2 regions of the Streptomyces sp. DH10 genome follow, and region 1 is predicted to be linked to the other one. Evidence: predicted binding sites of a transcription regulator. Region 1 holds the regulator's gene; the other holds the start of a gene.
What was found. Region 1 encodes HspR, which represses chaperone genes until heat shock. Its sites were predicted from a motif close to TTGAGNNNNNNNNNCTCAA; they were not measured.
Positions count from the first base shown of each region.

Region 2: a site for HspR is predicted at 5,012-5,030, ahead of lon (endopeptidase La). Genes of this name have one in related genera too.

Region 1 is NZ_JARVKU010000016.1:40,970-48,731, reverse strand. Features, by position in the region: gene QC385_RS28885 (MraY family glycosyltransferase) at 125-1,135, shown strand; gene dnaK (molecular chaperone DnaK) at 1,230-3,092, shown strand; gene grpE (nucleotide exchange factor GrpE) at 3,089-3,748, shown strand; gene dnaJ (molecular chaperone DnaJ) at 3,785-4,966, shown strand; gene QC385_RS28865 (heat shock protein transcriptional repressor HspR) at 4,972-5,424, shown strand; gene QC385_RS28860 (sugar ABC transporter substrate-binding protein) at 5,695-6,804, shown strand; gene QC385_RS28855 (DUF4288 domain-containing protein) at 7,046-7,429, shown strand; gene QC385_RS28850 (helix-turn-helix transcriptional regulator) at 7,663-7,762, shown strand, end outside.
Region 2 is NZ_JARVKU010000022.1:56,047-63,808, reverse strand. Features, by position in the region: gene QC385_RS34460 (multifunctional oxoglutarate decarboxylase/oxoglutarate dehydrogenase thiamine pyrophosphate-binding subunit/dihydrolipoyllysine-residue succinyltransferase subunit) at 1-243, opposite strand, end outside; gene QC385_RS34455 (HAMP domain-containing sensor histidine kinase) at 525-1,637, opposite strand; gene QC385_RS34450 (response regulator transcription factor) at 1,634-2,374, opposite strand; gene QC385_RS34445 (spermidine synthase) at 2,499-3,176, opposite strand; gene QC385_RS34440 (rhomboid-like protein) at 3,348-4,169, shown strand; gene QC385_RS34435 (GNAT family N-acetyltransferase) at 4,230-4,877, opposite strand; gene lon (endopeptidase La) at 5,053-7,467, shown strand; gene QC385_RS34425 (MarR family winged helix-turn-helix transcriptional regulator) at 7,641-7,762, shown strand, end outside.

The sequences.
Region 1 (7,762 bases):
CACTGTAGCCGGGTGGGCAGTGATCTGAATCGCTGAGGGTTGCCTCAGGAACCGTCCGGATCCGCACCGCGATCCCGCCGTGTTATTCATACCGAATTGTCATAGTGACGCCTAACTTATATCCGTGCTCTATGGGATTACCGCCGCCGCCACCGCCCTCCTCCTCACCGCCCTGCTCGCGGCCCTCCTCCGGACCCCCGCCCGGCGGCTGCGGCTGGTCGAGCGGCGGCGGCAGCGGGAGGTGCCGTTGTCGGGGGGTGTGGCCGTCGTGGCCGTCGCCGGGTCGGTCGTGGGTGTCAGGGAGTGGGGCTCGGTCGGGAGCGGGATCGGAGGGCTGCTCGTCGCCGGTGGTGCGGTCGCCCTGCTCGGGCTCGTCGACGACGTGTGGCGGCTGCGGCGGCGGGTGCTGGCCGCCGGTACGGGCGTGGCGGCCGCGTGTGTCGTGCCGTACGCGGAGGCGGGGGTGGGGACCGGGCTGCTCGGGGTCCTGTGGGTCGTGGGGGTGACGTTCGCCTTCCGGGGGCTCGACCACGCCGACGGGCTCGCGGGGGCGGCCGGGGTCGTCGCCGCCTTCGGGGTGGCGGCCTGTGCCGCCGTGGACGTGATGGACGGGATCGCGGCGCTGATGAGCGTGCTGGCCGCCGCCCTGACCGGGTTCCTGCTGCACAACTGGCACCCCGCGCGCGTGGCGCTGGGCAGTTGCGGGTCCATGTCCGCGGGGTTCGTGATCGCCGTGGCCGCCGTGCACGTCCGCGCCGGGTTCGGCGTGGCGGAAAGCGCCGGGGTGCTCTTCGCGCTGACGGCCGTGGTGTGTGCCGACGCCCTACTGGTGCTGCTGTCGCGGCGGTTGGGCGGGCGGGCGGTTCTCCGGAGCGGGCCGGATCACCTCGCGCACCGGCTGCGGCGGCTCGGTCTCACCGTGCCCGGGGTCACGCTGCTGCTGGCGGCCGGGGCGGTCTCCGGTGCGCTCGTCGGGGTACTCGCGCATGCCGGCCGAGTCGGCGGCGACGCCCTGTGGTGGGTGGCCGGAGTGGCTCTCGTGGCCGTGTTCGTTCTCTCCCGTGTTCCTGTGTACGCCGATCGACGCACCGTATCGCCGCAGGTCAGAGCGTCGTTGCGTGTAAGGAACGGATAAGACTTGAGCCAGGTCGACTCAGCTCTGTTGACCGGTGGGGAGCCGTCGTGCACACTTGAGTCCGTTCCACTCAAGTCAGCTGGAGGAATCAACCATGGCACGTGCGGTCGGCATCGACCTGGGCACGACTAACTCCGTCGTCAGCGTTCTGGAGGGCGGCGAGCCCACCGTCATCACCAACGCCGAGGGCGCCAGGACCACGCCGTCCGTCGTCGCCTTCGCCAAGAACGGTGAGGTGCTCGTCGGAGAGGTGGCCAAGCGTCAGGCGGTCACCAACGTGGACCGGACCATTCGCTCGGTCAAGCGGCACATGGGCACCGACTGGAAGATCGAGCTGGACGGGAAGCCCTTCAACCCGCAGCAGATCAGCGCCTTCGTGCTCCAGAAGCTGAAGCGGGACGCCGAGTCCTACCTGGGCGAGAAGGTGACCGACGCGGTCATCACCGTCCCGGCGTACTTCAACGACTCCGAGCGCCAGGCCACGAAGGAGGCCGGTGAGATCGCCGGTCTGAACGTGCTGCGCATCGTCAACGAGCCGACCGCGGCCGCGCTGGCGTACGGCCTCGACAAGGACGACCAGACCATCCTGGTCTTCGACCTCGGTGGCGGTACGTTCGACGTCTCGCTGCTGGAGATCGGCGACGGTGTCGTCGAGGTGAAGGCCACCAACGGTGACAACCACCTCGGTGGTGACGACTGGGACCAGCGCATCGTCGACTACCTGGTCCAGCAGTTTCAGTCCGGCCACGGCGTGGACCTGGGCAAGGACAAGATGGCCCTCCAGCGTCTGCGCGAGGCCGCCGAGAAGGCGAAGATCGAGCTGTCCTCGTCCACCGAGACCTCGATCAACCTGCCCTACATCACCGCCTCCGCCGAGGGCCCCCTGCACCTCGACGAGAAGCTCACCCGCGCCCAGTTCCAGCAGCTGACCGCGGACCTCCTGGAGCGCTGCAAGACGCCGTTCCACAACGTCATCAAGGACGCCGGCATCTCCATCAGCGAGATCGACCACGTCGTCCTGGTCGGCGGCTCGACCCGTATGCCCGCCGTCGCCGAGCTCGTCAGGGAGCTGACCGGCGGCAAGGACGCCAACAAGGGCGTCAACCCGGACGAGGTCGTCGCCATCGGCGCCGCCCTCCAGGCCGGTGTCCTCAAGGGCGAGGTCAAGGACGTCCTGCTCCTCGACGTCACCCCGCTGTCCCTCGGTATCGAGACCAAGGGCGGCATCATGACCAAGCTCATCGAGCGCAACACCACGATCCCGACCAAGCGGTCCGAGATCTTCACGACGGCCGAGGACAACCAGCCGTCCGTGCAGATCCAGGTCTACCAGGGCGAGCGCGAGATCGCGGCGTACAACAAGAAGCTCGGGATGTTCGAGCTGACCGGTCTGCCCCCGGCGCCCCGCGGCGTCCCGCAGATCGAGGTCTCCTTCGACATCGACGCCAACGGCATCATGCACGTGACCGCGAAGGACCTGGGCACGGGCAAGGAGCAGAAGATGACCGTCACCGGCGGCTCCTCGCTGCCGAAGGACGAGGTCGACCGCATGCGCCAGGAGGCCGAGCAGTACGCGGAGGAGGACCACAAGCGCCGCGAGGCCGCCGAGGCCCGCAACCAGGGCGAGCAGCTCGTCTACCAGACGGAGAAGTTCCTCAAGGACAACGAGGACAAGGTCCCCGGCGACATCAAGACCGAGGTCGAGGAAGCCGTCGGTGAGCTGAAGGAGAAGCTCAAGGGCGAGGACACGGCCGAGATCCGCACCGCCACGGAGAAGGTCGCCGCCGTCTCGCAGAAGCTCGGCCAGGCGATGTACGCCGACGCGAACGCCGCGCAGGCCGCCGGCGGCGACTCCGCCGGAGCCGGCGCGGGTGCCGGTGCCGGTGACGCGAAGGCCGACGACGACGTCGTCGACGCCGAGATCGTGGACGAGGACCGGAAGGATGGTGCCGCGTGACGGAGGAGACCCCGGGCTTCGACGAGCAGCAGCCCGACGTCCCTTCCGGCGCCACCTCCGACGACGCCGAGCCGAAGGCCGCCGACTCCCCCTCGACGGAGGAGGGGGCGGCCCCGGCCGGGGACACGGGCCAGGACGCGGCTCTGGTGGCCCAGCTGGACCAGGCCCGCACGGCGCTCAACGAGCGCACGGCGGACCTCCAGCGCCTCCAGGCCGAGTTCCAGAACTACCGCCGCCGGGTCGAGCGCGACCGGATCGCGGTCAAGGAGATCGCCATCGCGAATCTCCTGACCGAGCTCCTGCCCGTGCTCGACGACATCGGCCGCGCGCGTGAACACGGCGAACTCGTCGGCGGCTTCAAGTCCGTCGCCGAGTCGCTGGAGAGCACGGCGGCCAAGATGGGCCTCCAGCAGTTCGGCAAGGAGGGCGAGCCCTTCGACCCGACGATCCACGAAGCCCTGATGCACAGCTACGCACCGGACGTCACCGAGACGACGTGCGTCGCGATCCTGCAGCCCGGGTACCGGATCGGCGAGCGCACCATCCGCCCCGCGCGGGTGGCGGTGGCCGAGCCCCAGCCGGGGGCACAGACGGTCAAGGCGGACGAGACCGCCGAAGCCGACGACAAGGAGAGCGGTGGCCCGGAAGAGGGCTGACGTCATAGCGGACGAAGGGAAGGAGGGGCGTCGAGGATGAGCACCAAGGACTTCATCGAGAAGGACTACTACAAGGTCCTCGGCGTCCCCAAGGACGCCACCGAGGCCGAGATCAAGAAGGCGTACCGGAAGCTCGCCCGCGAGTACCACCCGGACGCCAACAAGGGCAACGTCAAGGCCGAGGAGCGCTTCAAGGAGATCTCCGAGGCCAATGACATCCTCGGCGATCCCAAGAAGCGCAAGGAGTACGACGAGGCACGCGCCCTCTTCGGCAACGGCGGCTTCCGCCCGGGGCCCGGCGCGGGCGGCGGCTCCTTCAACTTCGACCTGGGCGACCTCTTCGGAGGCGCCCCGGGCGGCGGCCAGGGAGCCGGCGGTTTCGGCGGTGGACTCGGTGACGTCTTCGGGGGCCTGTTCAACCGTGGCGGCGCGGGCCCGGGGACGCGCACGCAGCCCCGGCGCGGCCAGGACATCGAGTCCGAGGTCACGCTGAGCTTCACGGAGGCGATCGAGGGCGCGACCGTCCCGCTGCGGATGTCCTCGCAGTCGCCCTGCAAGGCCTGCTCGGGCACCGGCGACAAGAACGGCACCCCGCGGGTGTGCCCGACCTGCGTCGGCACCGGGCAGGTCGCCCGGGGCAGCGGCGGTGGCTTCTCCCTCACCGACCCCTGCCCGGACTGCAAGGGCCGCGGCCTGATCGCGGAGAACGCCTGCGAGGTCTGCAAGGGCAGCGGTCGGGCCAAGTCCTCGCGGACCATGCAGGTGCGCATCCCCGCGGGTGTCAGCGACGGCCAGCGGATCCGGCTGCGCGGCAAGGGAGCGCCGGGCGAGCGCGGCGGCCCGGCGGGCGATCTGTACGTGGTCGTGCACGTCGACTCCCACCCGGTGTTCGGCCGCAAGGACGACAACCTCACCGTCACCGTCCCGGTGACCTTCGCCGAGGCGGCCCTCGGCGGCGAGGTCCGGGTGCCGACGCTGGGCGGCCCGCCCGTCACGCTGAAGCTCCCGCCGGGCACGCCGAACGGCCGTACGATGCGTGCCCGGGGCAAGGGCGCGGTCCGCAAGGACGGCACCCGCGGCGACCTCCTGGTCACCGTCGAGGTGAGTGTTCCGAAGGACCTGACGGGGAAGGCTCGTGACGCGCTCGAGGCGTATCGCGAGGCGACCGCGGGTGAGGATCCGCGGGCGGAGCTGTTCCAGGCCGCGAAGGGAGCATGACTGAGATGGACGGTCGTCGACGCAACCCGTATGAACTGACCGAGGAGACCCCGGTCTACGTCATCTCGGTGGCGGCCCAGCTGTCCGGCCTGCACCCGCAGACCCTGCGCCAGTACGACCGCCTGGGGCTGGTGTCTCCGGACCGCACCGCGGGCCGGGGCCGCCGCTACTCGGCCCGGGACATCCAACTGCTGCGCACCGTCCAGCAGCTGTCGCAGGACGAGGGCATCAACCTGGCGGGCATCAAGCGCATCATCGAACTGGAGAACCAGGTCGCCGCGCTCCAGGCCCGGGTGGCCGAGCTGGAGGACGCGCTCGACGGCGCGGCGGCGGCCATGCGGCAGCGCGAGGCGGCGGTGCACGCGTCGTACCGCCGTGATCTCGTGCCGTACCAGGAGGTCCAGCAGACCAGCGCGCTGGTCGTGTGGCGGCCGAAGCGGCAGCAGCAGTCCGACTGACGCGCGCACGCCTGCGAGAAGGGCCGGGAGAACACTCCCGGCCCTTTTCATATGTCTTGGGGCGTTTTCGCCGGGCCTCCTGCCGATGACCGGATGGTGCAAGTCACTTGGAGATGATTCCGCAGAGTCTTCACAACCGCTGCGGAGCGTGGTGTTGTCATCTCGTTAAGTGGTTCCGCTTGACGCTGGGGGGCGCGTCCGCGTTGGCTTTTCAGTCACATGGGCCACAAAGTGTGCCCACGTCCCAATCACACGCGAAGTGAGCTCCGCATGCGTCGTCGTATCTCCATATCCGTGGCCGCGGCCGCGATGTCCGTCACGCTCGCCGGCTGCGGCGTGCTCAACGCGACCGGGAGCAGTGACGACGCGAGCCCGACGAAGGGCAACGACATCACGGTGGGCCTGCTGCTCCCGGAGAAGGCGAACACGCGGTACGAGAACTTCGACTACCCCATCATCAAGACGAAGGTCGAGTCCCTCACCAACGACCAGGGCCGCGTCGAGTACGCCAACGCGGAGGCGAGCGCCGACAGGCAGGCCGACCAGTTGCAGCAGATGATCGACGACCGGGTCGACGTGATCCTGCTGGACGCCGTCGACTCGCACGCCATCGCCGACGGGGTGAAGAAGGCCAAGGACGCCGGCATCCCGGTCATCGCCTACGACCGGCTGGCCGAGGGCCCGATCGACGCGTACATCTCCTTCGACAACGAACTGGTCGGCGAGGTCCAGGGGCGCACCCTGCTGGAGGCCATCGGCGAGGACGCGAGCCTCTCCGACAAGATCGTCATGATGAACGGCTCGTCGACGGACCCGAACGCCAAGCAGTTCAAGGCCGGTGCGATGTCCGAGCTGAACGGCAAGGTGACGATCGCCCAGTCCTTCGACACCAAGGACTGGAAGCCGGAGAACGCGCAGGCCAACATGGCCGAGGCGATCGAGAAGATCGGCAAGGACAACATCGACGCGGTGTACTCCGCCAACGACGGCATGGCCGGCGGCATCGTCAAGGCGCTGGAGGCCGCAGGCGTGACCGACCTGCCGCCGATCACCGGTCAGGACGCGGAGCTCCCGGCGGTGCAGCGGATCATCGCCGGCGAGCAGTACATGAGCGTGTACAAGTCGTACCCGCAGGAGGCCGAGAACGCCGCGGAGATGGCCGTGGCCAGGGTCCAGGGCCGCGACATCCAGTTCGCCGCCCTCACCCGCGACAAGGTCGACAGCCCCACCCACAAGGCCATTCCCGCCCAGCTCGTGCCGGTGGTCGCCCTGACGAAGTCCAACATCAAGGACACGGTCGTGGCCGACGAGGTCTACAAGCTGGCGGACATCTGCACGGCGAAGTACAAGGCGGCCTGCGAGGCGATCGGGCTGAAGTAGGCGGCCCACGGGCGGGGGGCTGACGGGGGACCGCCAACCTCCTTGCCGCGCGTCCTGGCGTCCGCCGACGACCTGGCCGCCGCCCGGAACTGCCGTGCCGGGGACAACCCGACGAGGTCGCCGGCGAGCGGAGGCGGGCGACCGGGATGATGTGGGGGCGTGGAAGCTGCTGAACGACCGCCGCTTCGACGAGTGGCGGAGGCCGTTCGGCGCGTGGACCGACGTGCGGACAGGAGCGAGCGTGACCGACCGAACCGGTGCCGAGCAGCCGGGCCCGCAGCCCTACATCGCCCTGGTGGTGATGGAGGCGACCACCGCTTCCCCCGCGGCCGGGGCAGAGGAGCAGCCCCTGTACCAGGAGAACATCGTCCTGGTACACGCGACCGACGAGCGGTCCGCCAGGGAGCGGGTCGAGCGGCGGGCGCACGAGGCGGAGACGAGCTACGTGAACGACCGGCAGGAGACGGTCACCTGGCGGCTCCGGGCGATCGTCGACGTGAAGGAGGCCGAGGACACCGATCTCGGCCGTGACGCCGACCTGTACACGCGGCACTTCCGCGACTGGGCGGCGTACGAACGGGTGGAGTCACTGCTCGCCCGCGACGGCGGCAGCGACGGCGCCTAGCCGCGAACAGCCGCTCGGCCCGGGCCGGGCACGGGGACGGACACCGTTCCCCGTGCCCGGCCCGGGCGCGTTTGGCGGGGTCACCGTCACCGGTACGGAGTCGGCCCGGCTCAAGTGGGGCTCGAACAAGAGGGAACGGAACGCTGCCGCGGTGGAGCCGTGTTGCGGAGCAGGGGCAGGCCGCGCATAGTTGCGGCTGCGGCAAGGCGGCGAAACCGGGGGTGGGATGGGCGATGGCCGGGCACGGGGCGGAGGAGCATCCTCACGGTGCTGACCGGCTGTGCGAGGCGGGGGACCGTGTGTACTCCCGGGCCGTACGCCGGGGCCGTGTGC
Region 2 (7,762 bases), on a different contig from region 1:
GGTGGTGGTCCCCGCGGCCCCCGCGGCCGCGGTACCCGCCGGAGCCGAGGCGGCGGCCGCCCCCGGCTTGTAGTCGGCGAAGAAGTCCCACCAGGCTCGGTCTACCGAATTCGGGTCCTGGAGGTACTGCTGATAGATCTCGTCGACGAGCCACTCGTTGGCACCGAACGACGCGGCAGGGTTCTTCCCCGCTTGGTCGGTGTCGGTCGAGATGCTCGAGTTACTGGGGGACTGTGGCGACACGGCGGCAACCGCCCTCTTCCGCTTCACAAGATGATGGACAGCGGGAATCAAGGCTACGCCCCCCGCACCGGGTAGGTCAGGTCGGGCCCGTTCAACGTCGCGCAAGTCACATCTCAGAGCGTGTTTCGGGGCTTGAAATGGCGGGAAACAAGCGTGGTTCCGCTTAATGAGGCAAGGGTTGAGCCGGGCCTCATACGCCGACGGCGCGGGCCTGTGCCTGATCACACGTGTCCGTCAGCGCGGACGCCCGTGGATCTTGTGGCTCCGCTTCGAACTTTACGTCAACTTGGCAGAGATGGAAGTCCCGGAAGAGTGACAAGAATCCGGCAACCTCGCTCGGATTCAGCCACTCCGATGCGCCCGCCGTGGAGATCCACCGCCCAGCGGGCGATGGCCAGACCGAGGCCCGTGCCGCCGTCGCTGCCAGGACCCTGCTGCCGCTTGGCGCTGCCGCGGTTGAACCGCTCGAAGACGCGGTGCCACTCGGACTTCGGAATGCCGGGGCCCTCGTCCAGAACCTCCAGCTCCAGCGACTCCGGCAGCGAGCCGCGCCGCGCCTTGACCGTCACGCGGCCGTGCGGCGGACTGTGCTTGACGGCGTTGTCGATGAGGTTGGCCACCACCTGGTGGATGCGCTCCGGGTCCGCGTGCGCGGTCAACTCCGGCGGATGGACGTCGAGGTGCAGATGGACGTCCGTACGGGTGTGACTGCCCGAGCCGGTGGCGATGCCCGCGCGTACGGAGGCGACCATGTTGGCCTCCTTGAGCACGCCGGACAGATACGGCCACACCTCGAACCGCCGCTGTTTCAGCGGTACGACGCCGTTGTCCAGGCGGGACAGGTCCAGCAGCGTCTCCACCAGCCGGCCGAGCCGCTCGGTCTGCTTCAGGGCCGTGCGCATCGTCTCCGGGTCGGCCTGTGTGACGCCGTCGACGATGTTCTCCAGCACCGCGCGCAGTCCCGCGATGGGGGTGCGCAGCTCGTGCGAGACGTTCGCCACCAGCTCCTTGCGCTGGCTGTCCTGGGCCTCCAGCTCGTCGGCCATGGCGTTGATCGTCACGGCCAGATCGCCCAGTTCGTCACGGCGGTTCTCCCGCACCCGGCGGGTGTAGTCGCCCTGCGAGATGGAACGGGCCACGGCCGTCATCTCGTCCAGCGGGGCGGTGAGCGAATGGGCGACGAACTGCGTAATGAGCAGTGTGGCGATCATCGAGAAGACCGTGATGAAGCGCAGCTCCGTCTTCGTGTGCACCGCGATCACCGACAGGCCCGTGGTGATCAGCACCGAGATGACGACCAGCGCGCCCAGCTTGGTCTTGATCGAGAACGGGCTCACCCCGCCCCAGGGTTCCGGATCCCCGGGGCCTCTCCGTGCGGCCGGCCCGCCGCTCATGGCGTCGGGGTCTCCAGGGCGTAACCCACGCCGTGCACCGTACGGATCCGCTCGGCGCCGATCTTCCGGCGCAGTGCCTTGATGTGGCTGTCGACGGTCCGGGTGCCGGAGGCGTCCGCCCAGTCCCAGACCTCGGCGAGCAGTTGCTCGCGCGAGAGCACCGCGCGCGGGGTGTTCGCCAGGCACACGAGGAGATCGAACTCGGTGGGCGTGAGGTGGACATCCTCACTGCGCACCCGGACCCGGCGCTGCGCGTGGTCGATCTCCAGCTCGCCGAGGCGCAGGATGCCGCTGCGCGGCGTCGCGGCGGCCAGCGCGGCCCGCTCCACGCGGCGCAGCAGCACGTGCACGCGGGCCGCCAGCTCCCGCATCGAGAACGGCTTCGTCATGTAGTCGTCGGCACCGACGCCGAGCCCGACCAGCATGTCGGTCTCGTCGTCGCGCGCCGTGAGCATCAGCACCGGTACCGGCCGGGCGGCCTGCACGCGTCGGCAGACCTCCAGACCGTCGAAGCCGGGCAGCATGATGTCGAGGATCAGCAGGTCGGGCTGCCAGGCCTCGGCCGTGTCCACGGCGGCCGGACCGTCACCGGCTGTTTGCACGAGGAATCCCTCGGCTCGCAGGCGGGTCGCGATGGCGTCCACGATCGTCGCGTCGTCCTCGACCACCAGGACCCGGCGCTGTGCGCCCGGAGTAGCCGTCGCCGAACCGTTGTGGGAGGTGTGTGTCTGCTCCATCGCCCGCCCCTGGGGTGTGCTTTCCGGAATCAGTGGGGTGATTCCTCGGTCTGCGCATGGTTGCGATTGACGCTTGAATGATCGGCGTCAGGGGAGCAGCGTACGGGGAGTCAGTACACCTTTGCTATCCAGGGCTGATGCCGAGGTGTACGACGTCCGGAACGCCCCGGGCAACCGGGATCTCTTCGGTACGCACCTGTTGGAATCCGACATTCCGCAGGGTTTCTTCGAATTCCGGAGAGGGCTGGGCGGACCAGACGGCGAGCACCCCGCCGGGCCTCAACACCCTTGCGCAGCTTGCCAGTCCGGCTTCTCCGTAGAGATTTCCGTTGCCCTCCGTGACGGTCCAGTCGGGTCCGTTGTCGATGTCGAGGCACAGGGCGTCGTACGTGTCGGATGTCTCATTGACGTAGGCCACGAGATCGGCTTCGACGATGCGCGTGCGGGGATCGGCGAGGGCCTCGGCGGAGAACGCGGAGAGCGGGCCGCCGAGATGCCACTCGACGATGGCGTGCTCGCGTTCCACGACCGTGATCCCTCCCCAGCGCGGATCCGCCGACGCGTGGGCGAGGGAGAAACCGACGCCGAGTCCGCCGATCAGCACGTCCGGGCGGTCCCGGCCGGCCAGGGCGTCCAGGGCCGCGTCGACCAGCCGCCGCTCCGAGCGGCCGTCGGAGGTGTCCATCAGGAAGCAGCCGTTCGCGATGATCTCCAGCCGGTCGTCGTGCCGTCGCAGCACGACCTCGCCGTGCGGGCCCTCGCGACGGTCCAGCACATGGGGGATGTCGTTCGAGGTGGGCATCCGGGCATCCTGGCAGGTGGGGGTGTCCCGCGCCAAGAAATAAGGAGCGGCCGCCGGGGGACGCGGTGGACTGCTGTCAGGTTGCTGTGAATCGGCTCTCGCGTGGCGCCCGTCACAGACAGGGAGCGAAGGTGCGCGAAGTGTGGGGCGGGACGGAAGGAGCGCCCCGCCGTGGATCGCACCGCGCCGGCCGATGAGACGGCCACGCCGACGCCGACGGGCGCGCCCGTTCCCGATGCGCCGGGGCTGCTGGACGGGGTGCCGCGGCAGCGGGCCGGCGGCCGAGGGCCATGCGGGACCGGGGGCCCGGGCGTAACAGAGCCCACCGCGGTAAAAAGCCCCTGGCTTCGGACCCCGCGACCGTGGCGGCTGCTCCCGACTCCCACGGGTACGCCCTTCACCTTCGGCTACGCGATCGTCCTCTGCCTGACCTCGCTGATCTCCGCCTACGCGGACCCCGCCCTGGTGCACGCCCTGCGGCAAACCTTCAGTACAGATGTGGCGCACCTGGTGCGGACGCCGGAGCTGGTGCTGGTCGGCAGCGCGCTGTGGCTCGCGGGCGGGGTGGCCTCGCCGTTCGCGATCGGGTTCGTGCTCGTGCTGACCGCGCTGGAGCGGCGGATCGGCGGTCTGCGCACGGCCGGTGTCTTCCTGCTCGGGCACGTCCTCGCCACCCTGGCGACGGAGGTCCCGGTCGGGCTCGCGGTGCTGGCCGGGCAGCTCCCCGGGAGTTCGCTGCACCGGCTCGACTACGGCGTCAGCTTCGGCGTCGCCGCCGGCACCGGCGCCCTGGCCGGACTGCTGCCGCCCTGGCTGCGGGTGCCGTTGCTGGCCGGCTTCGGCGGGATGCTGCTCCAGGACCTGCTCGCCTTCACCGACCCGATGACCAACTGGGGGCATGTGATCGCCCTGGCCATCGGTGTCGCTACCTGGCCGGTGGTCCGGCGGTGGCAGGCGAGGGGCCCCGGTTCCCCCGGTCCGGTCCGGAGTTGACGGCCAGGTCGAGGGGCCCCTGTCCCCCCCCGGCCGGTGCGGAGCTGACGGCGAGCTCGTTCAGGTCCGCGGGCAGTGCTTCGCGCTGGTGAGCATGGCCACCACCTCCCAGCCGAGCGCCTCGTAGAGCCCTCGTCCCGCGGGCGTGCCGGCGAGGACACCGGTCCGCGCGCCCTGCCGGACGGCGGTGATCTGCAACGTCCGCATGACGAGGCTGCCGAGTCCCTTGCGGCGATGCTCCGGTGCCGTCTCGATCTGGTCGGCCACGGCGGTGCCGCCGGTCGGGGTGATCTGGCCGCGCGCCGCCAGCGAACCGTCCGGGGCCGCCACCATCACGCGAGTCACCCCGCCACGCTCCCAGCTGCGCAGCCGGTAGCCGTCGGGCGGGTCCGGCGTGTCTCCCGGGGTCAGCGGGACCGTCATCAGATAGCCGGGCTCGGGGTCGATCCACCAGGTGGCGTCCAGCCAGCCGGCGACCACGGACGGGTCCTGGAACGCCTTCAGCCACACTCCGGCCCCGGTCACCGCGCCGGCCACCTTGCGGACGGCCGCCTCGTCGAGGTCGTCGCCGGTCGCACCGAACACATGGCGGGTGACGTGTCCGTACATCCCCACGTCGATCGTCCAGCCCCACGGCTCGGGCACGGGCGGAGCCGCCCCGCGCGACACGACCCACCCGTCCACCCACGCCTGCACGGTCCCGTCCACGCCGCCCCCTGGTAATAGGCACTCATGGGCCTGATCTGTTACGCCGCTGACTCTACGGTCCTGGTCGCCCTTGGCGTCACGGTCGATCGCTCACAGCGAACGGCGGGTGGGGAACATCCGGCGCCTCCCGAGCATTGAGTCGGCATAGCTCAACTTGACTGCCGAAGGGGAGATCATGGCTTCGACGTCCACACCGCTCACCCTGCCCGTGCTGCCGCTCGACCACGAGGTCGTCCTGCCCGGGATGGTGGTCCCGCTGGACCTGAGCGACTCCGAGGTCCGTGCCGCGGTGGAGGCCGCCCAGGCCGCTGCTCGGACAACACCCGGAAAGCCCCGGGTACTCCTGGTGCCACGCATCGACGGCACATACGCCGGCACCGGTGTCCTCGGCACCGTCGAGCAGGTGGGCCGGCTGGCCGACGGCGATCCGGGCGCGCTGATCCGAGGCCGGGGCCGGGTGAAGATCGGTGCGGGGACCACGGGTCCCGGCGCGGCCCTCTGGGTCGAGGGCACCAGCGTCGACGAATCCGTCCCGGAGCCGCTGCCCGGGCAGGTCACCGAACTGGTCAAGGAGTACAAGGCCCTCGCCACCGCCTGGCTGCGCAAGCGCGGCGCCTGGCAGGTCGTCGACCGGGTCCAGGCCATCGACGACGTCTCGGCGCTCGCCGACAACTCCGGATACTCGCCGTTCCTGACCACCGATCAGAAGGTCGAGCTGCTGGAGACCGCCGACCCGGTGGCCCGGCTGAAGCTCGCGACCCAGCAGCTGCGCGACCACCTCGCCGAGCAGGACGTGGCCGAGTCCATCGCCAAGGACGTCCAGGAAGGCGTCGACAAGCAGCAGCGCGAGTTCCTGCTGCGGCGTCAGCTCGAAGCGGTCCGCAAGGAGCTGCGCGAGCTGAACGGCGAGCAGGAGGGCGAGGAGTCCGACGACTACCGCGCCCGCGTGGAGGCCGCCGACCTGCCCGAGAAGGTCCGCGAGGCCGCGCTCAAGGAGGTCGACAAGCTGGAGCGGTCCTCCGACCAGTCGCCCGAAGGCTCGTGGATCCGCACCTGGCTCGACACGGTCCTGGAGATGCCGTGGAGCGAGCGCACGGAGGACGCCTACGACATCCAGGCCGCCCAGGCCGTCCTCGACGCCGAGCACTCCGGCCTCCAGGACGTGAAGGAGCGGATCACCGAGTACCTGGCGGTGCGCAAGCGGCGTACCGACCGGGGGCTGGGCGTGGTCGGCGGGCGGCGCGGCGGTGCCGTGCTCGCGCTCGTGGGTCCGCCCGGCGTCGGCAAGACCAGCCTGGGCGAGTCCGTCGCCCACGCGATGGGGCGCAAGTTCGTGCGCGTCGCCCTCGGCGGCGTCCGCGACGAGGCCGAGATCCGCGGTCACCGCCGTACGTACGTCGGCGCCCTGCCCGGCCGGATCGTCCGCGCCATCAAGGAGGCCGGGTCGATGAACCCGGTCGTGCTGCTCGACGAGATCGACAAGGTGGGCCCGGACTTCCGGGGCGACCCGGCCGCGGCCCTGCTCGAAGTGCTCGACCCGGCGCAGAACCACACCTTCCGGGACCACTACCTGGAGGTCGAGCTGGACCTGTCGGACGTGGTCTTCCTCGCGACCGCCAACGTCCTGGAGGCGATCCCGGAGGCCCTGGCCGACCGGATGGAGATCGTCCGCCTGGACGGCTACACCGAGGACGAGAAGGTCGTCATCGCCCGCGACCACCTGCTGCCGCGCCAGCTGGAGCGGGCCGGGCTCGACAAGGACGAGGTGGCCATCGACGAGGGCGCGCTGCGCAAGCTCGCCGGTGAGTACACGCGCGAGGCGGGCGTGCGCACCCTGGAGCGGTCGATCGCACGGCTGCTGCGCAAGGTCGCGGCCCAGCACGAACTGGGTGAGCGGGAGCTGCCGTTCACCGTCCAGGACGAGGACCTGCGCTCTCTGATCGGACGGCCGCACCACGTGCCCGAGTCCGCCCAGGACCCGGCCGAGCGCCGGACGTCCGTGCCGGGCGTGGCGACGGGCCTCGCGGTGACGGGCGCCGGCGGTGACGTGCTGTACGTCGAGGCGTCCCTGGCCGACCCGGAGACGGGCGCGGCCGGGCTGACTCTCACCGGTCAGCTGGGCGACGTGATGAAGGAGTCCGCGCAGATCGCGCTGAGCTTCCTGCGCTCCCGCGGTGCCGAGCTGGAACTGCCGGTGGGCGATCTGAAGGACCGGGGCGTGCACATCCACTTCCCGGCGGGCGCGGTCCCCAAGGACGGCCCCAGCGCCGGCGTCACGATGACGACGGCCCTCGCCTCGCTCCTGTCCGGCCGGCTGGTCCGCACGGACGTGGCGATGACCGGCGAGGTCTCGCTGACCGGCCGGGTCCTGCCGATCGGCGGCGTGAAGCAGAAGCTGCTGGCCGCCCACCGCGCCGGGGTCACCACCGTGATCATCCCCAAGCGCAACGAACCCGACCTGGACGACGTCCCTGCGGAGGTGCTGGACAAGCTCGACGTCCACGCCGTCAGCGACGTCCGCCAGGTCCTTCAGCTGGCGCTCGCGCCCGCCACGGCGGAGGCGGCGCCCGAGGTTCCGGTGGCCGCGTGACGGAGGTCACCGGATGAGGGAAGGCCCGGGTCCCGTGAGGGAGACCCGGGCCTTCACCGTGTGGCGGCCCGTGGACGCGCACCCCGTGACCTGCGGAATACTTGCCGAGCTGCGGCGATGGCCGCGGGTGGCGGAAAATGCAGGTAGCGGGCGACGACCGAGGCAGGGCTCACGTGCACCAGGACGGCAACGACGACGGACACCGGGACGCCTCTCTGGCCGGAACCGGTGTGGATCAGCCGGCCTTTCTGGCGCTGGAGCGGGAGCTGACCGTGCTGCTGCGGCGGGCCCGGGC